Regions from separate parts of the Humidesulfovibrio mexicanus genome, predicted to be linked through region 3. Evidence: predicted binding sites of a transcription regulator. Region 3 holds the regulator's gene; each other region holds the start of a gene.
The links. The regulator sigma-54, encoded in region 3, starts transcription at its own class of promoters, with help from an activator protein. The targets are predictions, from matches to a motif close to CTGGCACGGNNNNTGCTT.
Positions count from the first base shown of each region.

Region 1 (5,022 bases), on a different contig from region 3:
AGATGGTCACGGTCTTCTTCTCCTTGTCGATCACGGGGAACTTCTTGGCCTTGTCGGCTTCCTTGTCGAACACCAGCGGGTGCTTCTTGTCAATGTTCTCCTTGAAGTCGACCATGATGAAGTCGATGGTCTTGAAGTTCTGGGTGGCCGGGTCGAAGATGGTGACCTGGTTCTTCTTGTTGTCGATCTTCATGCGGCCGCCGGCCTTGGGCAGGGGGCCCACCTCCGCCGGGTTGCTGGGCAGGGTGTAGGTGATGGGCGGCAGATAGGTGTAGTCCGGATTCTGCGTGTCGTTGGCCTTGTCGCGGATGATGGTGATGGTCTTGGTGGCCTCGTCGAATTTGATGACGCGGCCCTGGTCCACCTTGCCGGGTTCGGAGCAGCCCAAGAGCAGCGCAACGGGCAGGGCGACGAGCAGCGTGCGCCAGATGCTTTTGATGTTCATAGCGGTCTCCTTCAGTTGTTCGCAACGATTGGCGTGCATCGCCTAGGCGTTGGCCTTCTTCGCGGCCAGTTCCTTCTTGCAGCCCTGCACGAAGCGGACGAAGATGTACAGCGACAGGCTCGATACGACGCCCAGCACCACGGCGGTGGACATGTGGTCAAGAATGGGCAGGCCCATGCCCTTGGCCATAAGCTTGAGGATGATGGAGGCCATGCAGCCAACCACCGCGAAACCGAAAGCGTAGCGGATGCCGTAGCCCTGGATGTACTTGGTGGCCACAGCGCCCACCTGCGCGCCCATGGAGGCGCCCACGAGCATGATGACGGCGGCCACGAGCTCGGTGCGGCCCTTGTAGGTGTAGGTGCCAGCGCCGTACACGCCGGAGATCGCCACTTCGAACAGGTCGGTGCCGACGGCCACGTGGGTCGGGCAGCCGACGAGGTAGATGAGCGAGGGCATACGGATGAGTCCGCCGCCGATGCCCAGGATGCCGGCCAGCCAGCCGGTGAGGAAGCTCACGAACACGGGCAGCCACATGGTGCAGTAGATGCCGGCCTCGTTGAAGTGGATCATGGGAGGAATCTTGATGGCGTGCAGCTTCTTGTGCCACTCAACGCCAATGGCCTCGCCTTCCTGTCCGGCGGCGCGCATGGCCGCTTCCTTGCGCTTCTTCACGTTGATGTCGTGGAAGACCATCCAGGCGATGGCCGCCAGGAGGATGAGGTAGCCGTAGCGCACGAATTTTTCAACGTTGCCGATTCGTTCCAGCCACATGATCATTTGCGCGCCGATTTCAAAGCCGCCCACCGTGCCGATGAGCATGATCAGGCCGAGTTTGTAGTCGACGTTGCCGAACTTGCCGTGCCGCATGGTGGAGATGAGGCTCTTGCCCGCCATGTGGGCGATGTCCGTGCCGATGGCGAAAGCCATGGGGAAGCCCAGGATGTTCAGGCCGGGGGTCACCATCCAGGCGCCGCCCATGCCGAAGAACCCACCGATGATGCCGACGCCGACGCCCAGGATGATGAGTCCGGGCCAGAATATTTTCACGCCCGCGATGGGCATGAGGACGTACAACCATTCCATATTCAGCACTCCTCTTTGTCTGCCAATCGGTTAATGGCCAGCCGCGCCGCGGGACTTCAGGTCAATGCCGATGGTGCTCATGATCATGTCGGCCAGGACGCCGAAGATCACGCCGATGGTGGGGATGAGGGCCATGGTCAGGATGGCGAAATACAGGTGGCTCTCGTTGTAAAGATTGGTCCACCAGGCTTCCCAGCCCGAGAACTTGCGGGTGTCGGCCACGATGACCACGTTGGCGACCTTTCCGCCACCGGCCGCCAGCGCCAGTTCCGGCAGCGCGATGCACAGTGTCATGCACCAGGTGAACAGCTTGAGCAGACGATTTTTCATGCGTTTCTCCTCCAAGACGGTTTGCACACTCACTTCCCTTGCCGCACATCCGGCCTGTCTTTGCTCGCTGTCGCGATTGGCCGGTTTGATCCCGCAATGTTTGCTTTTTGTTGAGCAATGGGCGTGCCACAGAAAAAAACTTGACGGATTTGTTTGGGTTGGTGTAGTCGTGCAGCAGGCTTTGCATGATTTCTGCGTGTTTTGCGCGGTACGTTTCTCCATGTTTTTGCGTGATATGCGTTGCCGTTTGCGGCGGGGAGGGGGCGTGGCCTGGGGATCCTATCGAGCCAAGGCGGAAAGCGCGGCAAGCAGCCGCTATTTCGCCACCTGGAGCGTGCGCCGCAAGCTGCTGTGCTCGCTCATACCGGCAGTGTTGCTGGTGCTTGTGGTGGCCGGGTATGTCACCAACTGGTTTTCCTCGCGCTATTTGAACCAGGCGCTGCAGCGCACGGCCCAGGTGCAAAACCTCGCGCAGGCGCGTGAGATGGAGCAACTGCTGGAATTCTATCGCCGCGCTGGGCTGGAGCTGGTCAAGGAGGGGCCGGATAGGGAACGGCTTTTCGCCGCCTTTGCGCGCTGGGACGTGCACCATCCCAATGTCGTGAGGGAACTGTCTTTCGTCGCGGCCAACGCATCGGGCAGCGTTGTGCTTGTGCGCACTGCGCCGGGCGTGCGCGAGGTTCGGCCCGACCAGTACAATGCCGTGAAGGGCAGCCCCGTGACCCACGCGGTGCGGCTGCGTGGCCGCGAGCCCGGAGTGGTGGATCTTTCGCGCCTGTCGGAAGTGGCGTATCCGCCTTCGGCGTTTCTCGACCAGGTTGGCGCACAGACCTTCGTGCTCTACAGGTTGACAACCCCGGTGCACGATGCGCGAGGAGAGTTTCTGGGGCAGCTTGTGGTGGGCGTGGACGCCCACGCCCTGCGCAACATCCTGTCTGTGTACAATTCAGCGAAATCGCCCCTCTATGCCTTCAGCCGCACCAGCGAAACCCGGTTCAGCTATTTCTTCGATGACCAAGGGTGGATTCTGTTTCAGTCGGAAAACGTGGAGGACATCGACCGCGATCTTTCGGCCGAGACGGCGCGCATGGGCATGATGGGCGACTATGGGCTCCCGGAGTTCGGAAAAGCCTTTCGGCCGCTGCCGAAGCACGAATCCTACTGGCGCATGGTGGTGAACGTGCAAGCCAGAAAGGTCGGCGCGGACGAGCTTGAGGCGTCACAGGAGACATCAAGCTTCTTGAGCCCAAGCCATTTTGTCGTCTATGCGCCGGTGCTGTTCAACGCGAATCCGGCAAAAGGGCCGGAGATCATCGGCGGCGTGGCCTATGTGGACCGCAGCCGCCTTTCCGACGCCGCAGAGTTCCGGCATCTCGACGCCATGCTCGTCATCACCCTTTCCGGAATGGGACTTGTGGCTCTGGTGACCATCTTCATCAGCCGCGTCATCACCAAACCCATGCACCAGCTGGCCGAGGCAATCCGAAGCATGTACGATGCGCGGACCCTGCGGCCCATTCATCTGGACAAGGTGGACAAGGAGACCGACCTGCTCGCGCGGACCATCAACCGCATGATTTCGTCCATCCAGGAGAAGCAGGAGCTCATTCGGCGGAGAGACGAACAAATCCATCAGGTGCAGCAGCGCGAGAAGGTCTCCTTCGACAACGAGGCCCCGGCCTCCGTGGGCTGGCGGCTGGTGGGGGACATCCCGGACCTGGTTGGGCAGAGCCAGCCCCTGGTTACGCTGCAAAGCATGATCCGCAAGGCCGCTGGCGCGGACGCGGACGTGCTCGTCGTCGGCGAGACCGGCACCGGCAAGGAGCTGACGGCCGAGGGCATCCACAAGTTCAGCGCGCGCGCCACGATGCCGTTCATTTCCATAAATTGCGGCGGACTGGACGAGAATTTGCTCATGGACACCTTGTTCGGCCATGTGAAGGGAGCCTTTACCGAGGCCCGGACCGACCGCAAGGGCGCGTTTCTGGCTGCGGACGGGGGGACGCTCTTTCTGGACGAGATCGGCACCGCCACGGACCGGGTGCAAAAGGCGCTGTTGCGCGCGCTGTCGGTCCGGCGCATCCGCCCCCTCGGCAGCGACCAGGAGGTTGCGTTCAACGTGCGCGTCATCGCCGCGACAAACGTGGACTTGATGGAGCTGGTGCAGCGCGGGGAATTCCGCGATGACTTGTATTACCGCCTCAAGGTCATTTCCATCCAGACCCCGTCCCTGCGCCAGCGCAAGGAGGACATTCCGGTGTTGGCCAACCATTTTATCAAGGAGCTTGCGGCTGCCGGGGGCAGACCGGAACTCGGCCTCTCGCGCGGGGCCCTGGAAAAGCTGATGGACCACAGTTGGCCTGGAAACGTCCGTGAACTCAAGAACTGCATCACCAGAGCCATCGCATTCGCCGAGGGGGATGTGCTCTATGCCGAGGATCTGCAGTTCGACGATGCGGCGGTGAGTCCCGCCACATTCTTCCAGGAGGAGCTTGACGCGGCTCGGGAACGTCCGGCGCGGCAGGAGCCGAACGGTTCCGGGGCACGCGGCGCCGTCGGCGCGGGCGGCGCGGACGATGCGAACGAAACCGCCTCTGGACCAGATGCCGACGGCCAGGCGGCGCACGCCTCGCCCGCAGACGCAGCAAGCGCAAAGGGGCGCGAGCCGGGCATTCGCGACGCGGCTTCGATCGCGCCATTCGATGGAAAGAGGGCATCCGTGGCCTTGCGCCTCGCCCGGGAGCGTGGTGCGTTTTCGCGATTGGAGTACCAGAAGGCGGTGGGGCCGGATATCTCGCAACGAACCGCGCAATACGATTTGCAGACGCTGGTGAAGAATGGGGTCTTGCGAAAAGTGGGTAACGGCCCGGCTACGCGGTACTTGTCCGCATAGATTTGCGCAATTGCGCTGTTGCATGTTTTTTGTTGCACGAAATGATTGCACGATTACTCCAGAGTGAACGAGCGGGGTGGAGCGCGGAGATGGTGGTTCAAAGCGAAATTCTGACCAACCTGAAACGCCTGATCCGGCTGTTGTGCGGACGCGGCGAGGACGGAGGCGGGCACGAGGAGCTGCAGGAGGAATTCCGGCGGCGCTACAGGCATTTTCAGGAACTGCTCGACTCCAACGCCGAGTTGCTGAAGATCGTCGCGGACATGGA
Region 1 is NZ_FZOC01000004.1:322,199-327,220, reverse strand. It holds gene CHB73_RS10630 (DUF4881 domain-containing protein) at 1-445, opposite strand, end outside; gene CHB73_RS10625 (sulfite exporter TauE/SafE family protein) at 488-1,531, opposite strand; gene CHB73_RS10620 (DVU0150 family protein) at 1,562-1,861, opposite strand; gene CHB73_RS10615 (sigma 54-interacting transcriptional regulator) at 2,127-4,754, shown strand; gene CHB73_RS10610 (PEP/pyruvate-binding domain-containing protein) at 4,844-5,022, shown strand, end outside.
Region 1: the regulator sigma-54 is predicted to act here: its motif matches at 1,974-1,991, upstream of CHB73_RS10620 (DVU0150 family protein).

Region 2 (5,022 bases), on a different contig from region 3:
GAGACGCCGCAGCGCGTCGGCCAGCCGGGACGGCCCGGTTTGCGCCGATTCCTGCGGCGCGGCGTGGGGCGGGCTGCTTTCGGTTGGCTGGCCCGACGCCCGGAATATCTCCAGCAGCGCGGGCAGGATGTCCGGCAGTTCGGCGAAGGCGGCGCGGCGCGCGGGGTCGGCCAGGGCGGCGCGGGTGGCCCGCAGGGCCGACCAGGCCAGGGGCCGCGCGGCGCGGGCTGCGGCCACGTAGAGCGCCAAGATCAGCGCAGGCTGGTGGGCGGCGGCCTTGGGGTCGCAGAGGGCCATGCCTGTGGGGCCGCACAGGATGCCTGGAGCGGCTGCTGCGGGCGCGCAGGCCTCGGCCCGGGGCGGAAAGGCCTCCAGCCAGCAGGCCTGCCGCATGGCGCGGATGCGCGTCATGGCCTGGTGCAGGCGCGAGAGAAACCCTTCCACGGCCAGGCCGGTGGCCAAGCCGGTGGCCAAGCCGGTTGGAGCATCGGCGGCCTGGGGCTCGTCGCCGCCCTGGCCAGGCTCCGCGCCGCTGAAGCCGAGAGTTCTGGCCACCTGCGGCTGGAGGTCGAAGAAGAGCCTGTCGGTCTTGCGGCCCGCGGCCAGGTGCAGGGCCGTACGCGCGCAGAGCACGACGGCGTGGTCCGCTTCAAGCAAGGCCAGGTCCTCCGGGGTGAAGGGGGCCTGGGGCCCGGCGCACAGGGAAGGCACGAGACGCAGGAGCCAGCGGATTTGGTGGGCGTCGCGCAGGCCGCCCAGGCCGTTCTTGAGTTCCGGTTCGAGCAGACCGCTGGAGTCGCCGTGGCGGGCGCGGCGGCCCGCGTTGTGCTCCAGCACCCACTGGCCAAAGGCGGCGGCGCGGCCGGGAGGCGCGGCCTCGGCCAGGCGTCGCTGCAGTCGGGCGGTCAGCGCGCCCTCGCCCGCGACGTGGCGCACGTCCAGCAGAGAGGTGAGCACGAGCATGTCCTCTCCGGCCAGGCGGAGGCAGTCGGCCAGGGTGCGTACGCCGTGGCCCAGGTCCAGCCCCAGGTCCCAGAGGGGATGGAACAGCCCGCGCGAAAGCTCCTCCGCCGCAGGCGCAATGGCGTTTTCGTAGAGCAGCAGCACGTCTACGTCGGACGCGGGGCAGAGTTCCGCCCGGCCATAGCCGCCCACGGCGACCAGGGCGAAGGGCGTGGCGCAGAGCCCCGGCGAGGCGGTGCGCAATTCGTCCAGGCGCTCGCGGAAATAGGCGTCCATGAGGGCCGCGCCTTGGGCGGGATAGGCGTTGATGCCGCCCGCGCGCGCGGCTTCGGCCAAAAGCAGGCGGCCCTGCCGCAACCGCTGGGCGGCTGGCGGCAGGGCCGGAGGCGTTGTGTTGTCGTCCACTGTGAGGTGGGGGGACGCGCTGCCTGGGGGGAGGCTAGACGGCGGCGTCGCCGGTTTCGCCGGTGCGGATGCGCACCACCTCGTCCACGGGCAGGACGAAGATCTTGCCGTCGCCCACCTGCCCGGTGCGGGCCGCCTTGGTGGCCGCGCCGATGACATCGGCCACGCGGGCGTCCTCCACCACGACCTCGATCTTGACCTTGACCACGAAGTCCACCTGGTACTCGGCCCCGCGGTACACTTCCTTGTGCCCGCCCTGGCGGCCGAAGCCTTTCACTTCGCTCACGGTCATGCCCTTGATGCCGATCTCGGACAGGGCGGCCTTGATGTCATCCAGCTTGAAGGTGCGGGTGATGATCTCGACTTTCTTCATGACGCGTTCTCCTGCGGGCTACGCCTGGTAGCCGGTCTCGTTGTGCTGGGAGATGTCCAGGCCGCGGTCTTCCTCCTCGGGCGTGGCGCGCAGGCCCACCGTGGCGTCCACCAGCTTGAAGAGAACAAGGCTCGCGATGAAGCAGAAGGCCCATGTGGCGGCCACTGAAGCCAACTGTATCCAAAGCTGGGAGGGATTGCCATAGAAAAGCCCGCTGGCCTTGTTGATGCTGGCGAAAAGTCCGGTGGCGATGGCGCCCCAGGTGCCGCCCACGCCGTGCACGCCCACCACGTCCAGGGAGTCGTCGTAGCCGAGCTTGCCCTTCATGAGGACGCCCAGGAAGCAGAACACGCCGCCGCCCAGGCCGATGAGGATGGCGGGCATGGCGGTGACGAAGCCCGCCGCCGGGGTGATGGCCACAAGCCCGGCCACCGCGCCGGAGGCCGCGCCCAGGGTCGTGGCCTTGCCGGAGTGCAGCTTCTCCATGAGGATCCAGGCCAGAGCCGCGGCCGCGGCGGCCAGGTGCGTGGTCACGAAGGCGTTGACCGCGAAGCCGTCGGCGGCCAGCGCGCTGCCCGCGTTGAAGCCGAACCAGCCGAACCAGAGGATGGCCGCGCCAAGCACGGTCATGGGCAGGTTGTGCGGGATGAAGGGCGTGCTGCCATGGCCTTTGCGCTTGCCCAGCACCACGGTCGCGGCCAGGGCCGCGGCGGCGGAGCTCATGTGCACCACCGCGCCGCCCGCGAAGTCAAGGGCGCCCATCTCGGCCATCCAGCCTTTGCCCCACACCCAGTGGGCCATGGGGCAATACACCACCAGCAGCCACAGGGTGGTGAAAACCAGAAATCCGCCGAACTTCATGCGCTCGGCAAAGGCGCCGGTGATCAGCGCCGGGGTGATGACCGCGAACATGCACTGGAAGATCATGAACAAGAGGTGCGGGATGTTCTCCACCGGCCCGCCCGTGGCGTCCATGCCCACGCCGCCCAGGAACAGGAAGTCCAGGCCGCCGATGACCCCGCCCATGTCCGTGCCGAAGGCCAGGGTGTAGCCGACCACGGCCCAGAGCACGGACACCAGGCCGACGATGATGAAGCTCTGCATGATGGTGGCCAGCACGTTCTTGCTGCGCACCATGCCGCCGTAGAACAGGCCGAGGCCGGGGGTCATGAACATGACCAGGGCCGCGCAGACGATGATGAAGGCAGTATCCGCCGCGTTCATTTGAGGAAACCTCCCGTGGGGTGCGCCCCGGTGTTGCCTGGCGGGTGCTTTCCTGCGCAGGCTTGCCGCTTTGCTTTTTTGTCAATTCTTGCATACAAAGCTGAACGCGGAGCACTTTCCTCCGCAGTCCGCCGCCATCTAGCCGCCTTTGCCGTCAGGGCAGGGTGAAGACATCGCGCTTCCCACCTTGCGCAGACGGAATTGTCATTCCTGGTGCGTTTTTGTGGGTTGCGGCCAGAAAGAAGCAAGACTCGGGCCAAGTGAATGGTTGGCCTAAAAATAGCCAAGAATCCATTGGTTTTTTGCTTTTCTCCTATACGGCTGCGGCTCGCGAAGTGTGGTGAGGCGTGTCGATGGCGACATTTAATTGTGCAGAATTGTCAATTCGGCTATCGCGTTGCGAAAAAAAAAAGGCCGAAGCGATTGCTCCGGCCCTGCGCGGCGGGACTGGCTGGCTTTTCGTTAGTCGGGGCTGGCCGTCACCACGGCCACGGCCTTGATGCCCAGGCGCTGGCCGGTGAAGCCAAGGCCCTCCTCGGTGGTGGCCTTCACGTTCACCGCCCCCGGGGCAAGCTCCAGCAGGCGCGCCACCTGGGCGGCGATGCGCGCCTTGTGGGCGAAGAGCTTGGGCGTCTGCGCCACGATGGTCAGATCCGCGTGCTCCGGCCGGAAGCCCGCCGCCCGGACGCGGGCCAACGCCTCGGCCACGAACACGGCGCTGGGCATGTTGTCGAAGGCCTGGTCTGTGTCCGGGAAGAGCTGGCCGATGTCGCCCGCGCAGGCGATGCCGAGCAGGGCATCGGTCACGGCGTGCAGCAGCACGTCCCCGTCGGAGTGCGCCAGCACGCGCGGCGCGCCGGGAATGGCCACCCCGCCCAGAAGCATGGGCCGTGCCTTGGCCAGCACGGTGGGGTCGTCCTCGCCGTTGGCGACAAATTTGTGAACGTCGTAGCCCCAGCCCGTGCGCGGGCAGGCTGCCCTGGACGGGCGCAAAAGCCGCAAGTCCGCCGGGGTGGTGATCTTCACGTTGGCCTCCTCGCCGGGGACGACGCGCACAGGATGTCCTGCCCGCTCCATGAGCATGGCGTCGTCAGTGACCTCCCAGCCCTCGGCCTGGGCGCGCTGGTGCGCGGCCGCAAGCGGGGCCAGCAGAAAGCCCTGCGGGGTCTGCACGCCGCGCATTGCCGCGCGCTCCGGGGTATCGACGACGATGTCGTCTGCGTCCACGCGCTTGATGGTGTCCGTCACGGCCAGGCCGGGGATGGCCGCGGGACGGTCCGGGCCCAGGGCCTCCAGCACGCGGGCGCAGAGGGCCGCGCTGGCGAAGGGCCGGGCGGCGTCGTGCACAAGGACGCAGGCCGCCTCTTTCGGCAGCTCCGCCAGGCCGTGGCGCACGGAGTCCTGCCGTCTGGCCCCGCCCGCGCAGGCCCGCCAGGGCAGGCCCAGGGGGTCGCGCTCCCAAAGGCGCTCCACCTCGGCGCGCATGGCGTGCAGGTCCTCCTGCGGAAACACGAACACCAGCCCCCGCACGGCCTGGATGCGCGAGAAGGTGCGCGCGCTTTTCCAGAACAGGGGCGCGCCGTCCAGCTCGACATACTGCTTGCGCTGCGGGCCGCCAATGGCTGCCAGGGCCTCGGCCAGGCGCGTTCCGCCTCCGGCCGCGAGGATCACGGCCCAGGCTTCGGAAACGCGCGGAGGTGTGGATGTCATGCTGCTCCCCTTGCGTGTGGTCCACGTGCTGCGGGGACCGCCCACGCCGTCCGGGCAGGCGGGGCTTGGTCCCGCGTCTGCTTCGGACGGTCTGGGACTTGAGGGGTCCGGGGGAGGCGTGCGCCTGCCCCCGGTTCAGTGTCACAAGCCGGAGTCGGACTGTAAGCCGGGTTTTGTCACCGCCCGAGGGCGGGAGACCGTCATTCCTCTAGGATGGCCGTTGCCGACCACCTCAAGCGACCTACCCGGAGGCAATAGCCGGGCCAGCCTGCCTCCCTATTTGGTCTTGCTCCAGACGGGGTATGCCTAGCCGACCGTGTCACCACGGCCGCTGGTGGTCTCTTACG
Region 2 is NZ_FZOC01000006.1:189,302-194,323, reverse strand. It holds gene CHB73_RS13140 ([protein-PII] uridylyltransferase family protein) at 1-1,368, opposite strand, end outside; gene CHB73_RS13135 (P-II family nitrogen regulator) at 1,403-1,741, opposite strand; gene CHB73_RS13130 (ammonium transporter) at 1,760-2,965, opposite strand; gene ispD (2-C-methyl-D-erythritol 4-phosphate cytidylyltransferase) at 3,428-4,675, opposite strand; RNA gene rnpB (RNase P RNA component class A) at 4,822-5,022, opposite strand, start outside.
Region 2: the regulator sigma-54 is predicted to act here: its motif matches at 3,208-3,225, upstream of CHB73_RS13130 (ammonium transporter).

Region 3 (5,022 bases):
AAGCCAGCGCCGTCCAAAGCCCACCGGTGAAAGCGGCCAAGGATGCAAATCAGGATCCTGTTCGGATCACCTCCGACAAGATGGTGTACAGCCAGACGGATAACGCCGTTGTCTTTCAGGGCAATGTGCATGGCGCGCAGGCCGACATGGCCATCTGGGCCAGCAAGATTACGGCCTACTTTGCCGACAAGGCCAAGACGCCGGGGAGCCAGCAGAAGGAAAACGGCACGGACCTGGGGGCTGGAAAAATCGACCGCATTGTTGCGGAAGGGGATGTGCGCCTTGTCGCAGGCAAGAATGAAGGGGCCTGTGCTCAGCTTACCTATTTTGTGAACGAGGGGGTTTTGCGCATGGAAGGCAACCCCATCCTCCGCGAAGGGCAGAACACCGTACGCGGCGATGTGATCAAGTATTATCTGAACGAAAAGCGCAGCGAAGTGTTGAGTGGCGCGCAACGGCGTGTGGAAGCGGTCTTTTTTACCCCAGGTTCGGACAGGAAATAGGCATGGCCGAACTTATCGCGACGAACCTGTCAAAGCGCTATGGCGAACGCGAGGTCGTGCGCCACATCAATCTCGCCATCCATGATCGCGAGGTTGTGGGGCTGCTGGGGCCGAACGGCGCAGGCAAGACCACAACCTTCTACATGCTCGTGGGCGTGGTGAATCCCACCACGGGAAATGTCGTTCTGGACAAGCAGGACGTGACCGAAATGCCCTTGCACGAGCGTGCTCGGCTCGGTCTTTCCTACCTGCCCCAGGAAAGTTCCATTTTCAAGAAACTCTCGGTTCGCCACAACCTTGACGTAATTCTTGAGCAGATGCCCATGACCCGGGCCGAGCGGAAGACGCGCGCCGAAGAACTGCTTGAGATGTTCACCATCACCAAGCTTGCCAACCAGCCCGCCATGTTCCTTTCGGGGGGTGAGCGCCGGAGGCTTGAGATCGCCCGCGCGCTTATCGTGAACCCCAAGTTCATCCTCTTGGACGAGCCGTTTGCCGGCATCGACCCCATCGCCGTGATCGATATTCAGGAGATCATCTCCGTGCTCAAGGGGATGGGCATCGGCATCCTCATATCCGACCACAACGTCCGGGAGACGCTCAATATTTGCGATCGAGCCTACCTCGTCTATGAGGGCATGGTCATCCTTGAGGGGAGCCCCTCGGAGATCGTGCAGAGCAGCAAGGCCAGAAAGCTCTACCTGGGCGAATCGTTCAGTCTGTAGCACCCCGTAATTTCAGGCGGTTGCGATCTGTCTCGGCTTCTCGAAACACGGGGAGCAGCCGAGGGCAAGGAATTGTGGATTTACACATTCCTGGAAGGTTGGTACAGTTTTTTCATATGATGTATTCCGCTATGAAAAGGTTCGTATATTTGGTGAGTTACCAAAAAGAACTTGCACAGTCCCAACGCCTGTGGCACCATGGCGGCAAGCGAATATCCAGGTTTCATAATTTTTTTGGCGTTTCCCCCCTGGCGACGTGAAGGCAATGGTGTCCGTGAATGGGTCTTGAGCTCCGCCAACAACTCAAGCTGACGCAGCAACTGGTGATGACGCCGCAGTTGCAGCAGGCTATCAAGCTGCTCCAGCTGTCCAGGCTAGAGCTTGTTGAGTCCATTCAGCAGGAACTCATGGAAAACCCCTTCCTTGAGGAATTGGACCCGGAGGTTGTGGACACGGCACCTGCCACAGACAATCTCGACGACTACGAGGCCGCCCATGTGGACGCGCAGAGCAGGGAGGACGAAAACCTCATGCGCAGCGCGGATTGGGAAAACTATCTCGGAGAGTTTTCAAGCGTTACGAAGCAGTCGCTTGGGCGTGAGCTGGAAGTGCCTGAAGAGGGGCTCTCCTTCGAGTCCAGGCTGACCTCCAAGCCGAGTCTTGAAGGCCATCTGGCCTGGCAGATGCGTTTGTCCAACTTCACTGATCGGGATCTGGACATCGGCGAGATCGTCATTGGCAACTTGGATTCCCGCGGATATCTGCAGGCTTCGGTCGAGGAAATGGCCGAGCAGCTGCCTGATTGTCCCGTCGAGGACATAGAGGCTGTAGTGCGGCGCATCCAGCGGCTGGATCCGGTGGGCGTGGCCGCGCGCAGCGTGCAGGAGTGTCTGCTCGTCCAGCTGCAGCACCAGGGCCTCGACGAGGATCCTGTGCTGGTTTCTCTCGTGCGGGATCACTTGGAGGATTTTGAGAAGCACCGCTACAAGCCGTTGACCAAGAAGTTCAAGATCACCATGGAGGATTTGAAGGACTATCTCGACCTGATCCAGAGTCTTGAGCCCATGCCCGGAGCGCATTTCTCCTCCGGCGAGCCGCAGTATGTGAGCCCGGATGTCTTCGTGTACAAGGTCGGGCAGGATTTCGTCATCGTATTGAACGAGGAGGGGTTCCCCCGCCTTCAGCTCAACCCCTTCTACATGGAAAACGCCAAGGCCAAGAACACGGCCGAGCGTGAATATTTTCAGGACAAGGTCCGCAGCGCGGAATGGCTGATGAAGAGCCTTTACCAGCGGCAGCGCACCTTGTACAAGGTGATGGAGAGTATCGTCCGCTTTCAACGCGACTTCTTCGAACATGGGGTGACCCGGCTCAAGCCGTTGATCCTCAAGGAGGTCGCGGAGGACATCGGGATGCATGAGTCCACCGTGAGCCGCATCACCACCAGCAAGTATGTGGCGACCCCCCACGGCATTTTTGAGCTCAAGTTCTTTTTCAACAGTGCGCTGGACCTTGACGACGGCACTCAGGTCGGATCCGAGTCCGTCAAGGCGCTCATCAAGCAGCTCATCGGCGAGGAAAACCCAAAACGACCGTTGAGCGATGAACAGATCGGCGAAATCCTGAAACAGAAACTGGAGGTGAACATAGCACGGAGAACAGTGGCCAAGTACCGAACGGCCATGCACATCGAGTCTTCCTCCAAGCGCAAGCACGTGTTTTAACAGGCGCCGCGCGCCATCAAGACTACTGGAGGTATTGCATGAACATCTCTTTCGCCTTCAAGAATTTCGAGCCCTCCGACCACTTGAAGGAATACGCCACTTCCCGTTTCGAGAAGATGGCCAAGTTCATTGGCGATACCATAGAGACCGAACTCCAGATCAATCTCTCCGTGGAGAAGTTCCGCCACAAGGCGGAAGTGGTTCTTGCGGCGGACAATCTGCATATTTCGGCCTACGAAGAGTCCGAGGACATGTACTCGACCATCGACCAGGTGCTTGACAAGCTGGAGGCGCAGCTCAAGAAGATGCGCGAACGCCACAAGGAGCGTCGCCGCGCCGGAACGCCCCGCGCCGCGCGCATGGATGTCATAAGCTTCACTGACGAAGGCTCTGGCCGGACGCCAACCATCAAGGAAAGCGACAACTTCGAGCCCAAGCCCATGAGCGTCGATGAAGCGGCCATGCAGCTTGAGAGCCGCAAGTTCGAGTTTCTGGTGTTCCGCAATGCGGAAACCGCCCGCGTCAACGTTTTGTACAGGACCAAGAACGGAGACTTCGGTCTCATCGACCCCGGAAACTAACAATGCGTCTTGACGAGTATCTGGATCGGGAATTGGTGCTGCCCGCTCTTGCGGCCACCAGCAAGCCCGAAGTTCTGCGGGAAATGACCATGGCCGTAGCCGCCAGGCACCCGCAGCTTGATGCCGATCTTGCCCTCTCGGTCCTGCTGGACCGGGAGGGGCTCGGCACCACAGGCATTGGCGATGGCGTCGCCATTCCGCATGGCAAGCTCCCCACGCTGTCGAACATCATCCTGCTTGTGGGGCGCAGCCTGCATGGTGTTGATTTTGAGGCCTTGGACTTCAAGCCGTGCAGCATCTTTTTTCTGGTTCTTGCGCCAGAGCAGATGACCGGAATCCACCTGCGCATCCTTGCGCACATCTCGCGGCTCATCAAGGACGATTCGTTCCGTAAGGACTTCTTTGAGGCCGAGGACCGCGAGGGGCTTTTGCGCCTGCTCCAGTCTTACTGAGGTCCGTCAGTCATGTCGCAGTATCCGTCAGAGTCCTTCTCGGTCGTGGTGGTCACCGGCCTGTCCGGAGCGGGCAAAAGCACGGCGCTCAACGTGTTCGAGGATCTGGGCTATTTTTGCGTGGATGGTCTTCCCGCAGCCATGCTTCCCAAGCTCGTCGCCTTGTTTCTCGGCAAGGACTCCAAACACAGGGGACTCGCCCTGGGCATGGACTTGCGACAACATGAGTTTCTTGACCAATGGAATGACGCGGTGCAGGAGCTTGCCGCAAAGGGCATAGTGGTTCGGGTGCTGTTTGTGGAAGCCACGGTCGACGCCATCATGCGCCGATACGCCACCACGCGCCGTCCGCATCCTCTGGAGAGCGACGAAAGAGGGCTTGAGCAGGCCCTGGCCAAGGAGCGCGCCCTGCTTGCGCCTCTTCGGCGCGATGCTGAACTGGTGCTCGACACAAGCAGCTTTTCCATCCATGACTTGCGCCGCCAGATTCAGGAGCGTTTCGGCGCCAAGGAACATGCAGGGCAGGGAATGCGCGTGCACGTCATGAGCTTCGGCTTCAAGTACGGCGCACCGGCCGAGGCGGACCTTGTCTTTGATCTGCGTTTTTTGCCAAACCCATATTTCGTCCCCGAGCTTAGGCCCATGTCCGGGAAGGACGCCCCAGTGGCGGACTATGTGCTCGACTCGGAGACCGGGCGGACCTTCAAGGCCAGGTTCCTTGATTTTTTGCTCTACCTGTTGCCGCTTTATGCGGCCGAAGGACGCTACCGCGTGGCCCTGGCCCTGGGGTGCACCGGGGGGAGGCACCGTTCCGTTGCGCTTGCGGAATTGGCCTATGCCACTTTGCATGATGCGGGCTACAGCGTCACCCTGGAGCACCGGCACTTCGACCTTGGTTGACAGTTCGTTCCAGAACAGGTGCGCACCATGGCGCACACAGGCGGTATGATGGCGGAATCCAACGATGCGCGCCCCGGAGCCCGGCAGGTGGGCGTGCTTCTTGTCACACACGGGGAGTTTGGCGCGGCCTTGCTTGG
Region 3 is NZ_FZOC01000001.1:82,179-87,200, reverse strand. It holds gene CHB73_RS00500 (LptA/OstA family protein) at 1-503, shown strand, start outside; gene lptB (LPS export ABC transporter ATP-binding protein) at 506-1,228, shown strand; gene rpoN (RNA polymerase factor sigma-54) at 1,507-2,952, shown strand; gene hpf (ribosome hibernation-promoting factor, HPF/YfiA family) at 2,991-3,533, shown strand; gene CHB73_RS00480 (PTS sugar transporter subunit IIA) at 3,536-3,985, shown strand; gene rapZ (RNase adapter RapZ) at 3,998-4,885, shown strand; gene CHB73_RS00470 (PTS sugar transporter subunit IIA) at 4,973-5,022, shown strand, end outside.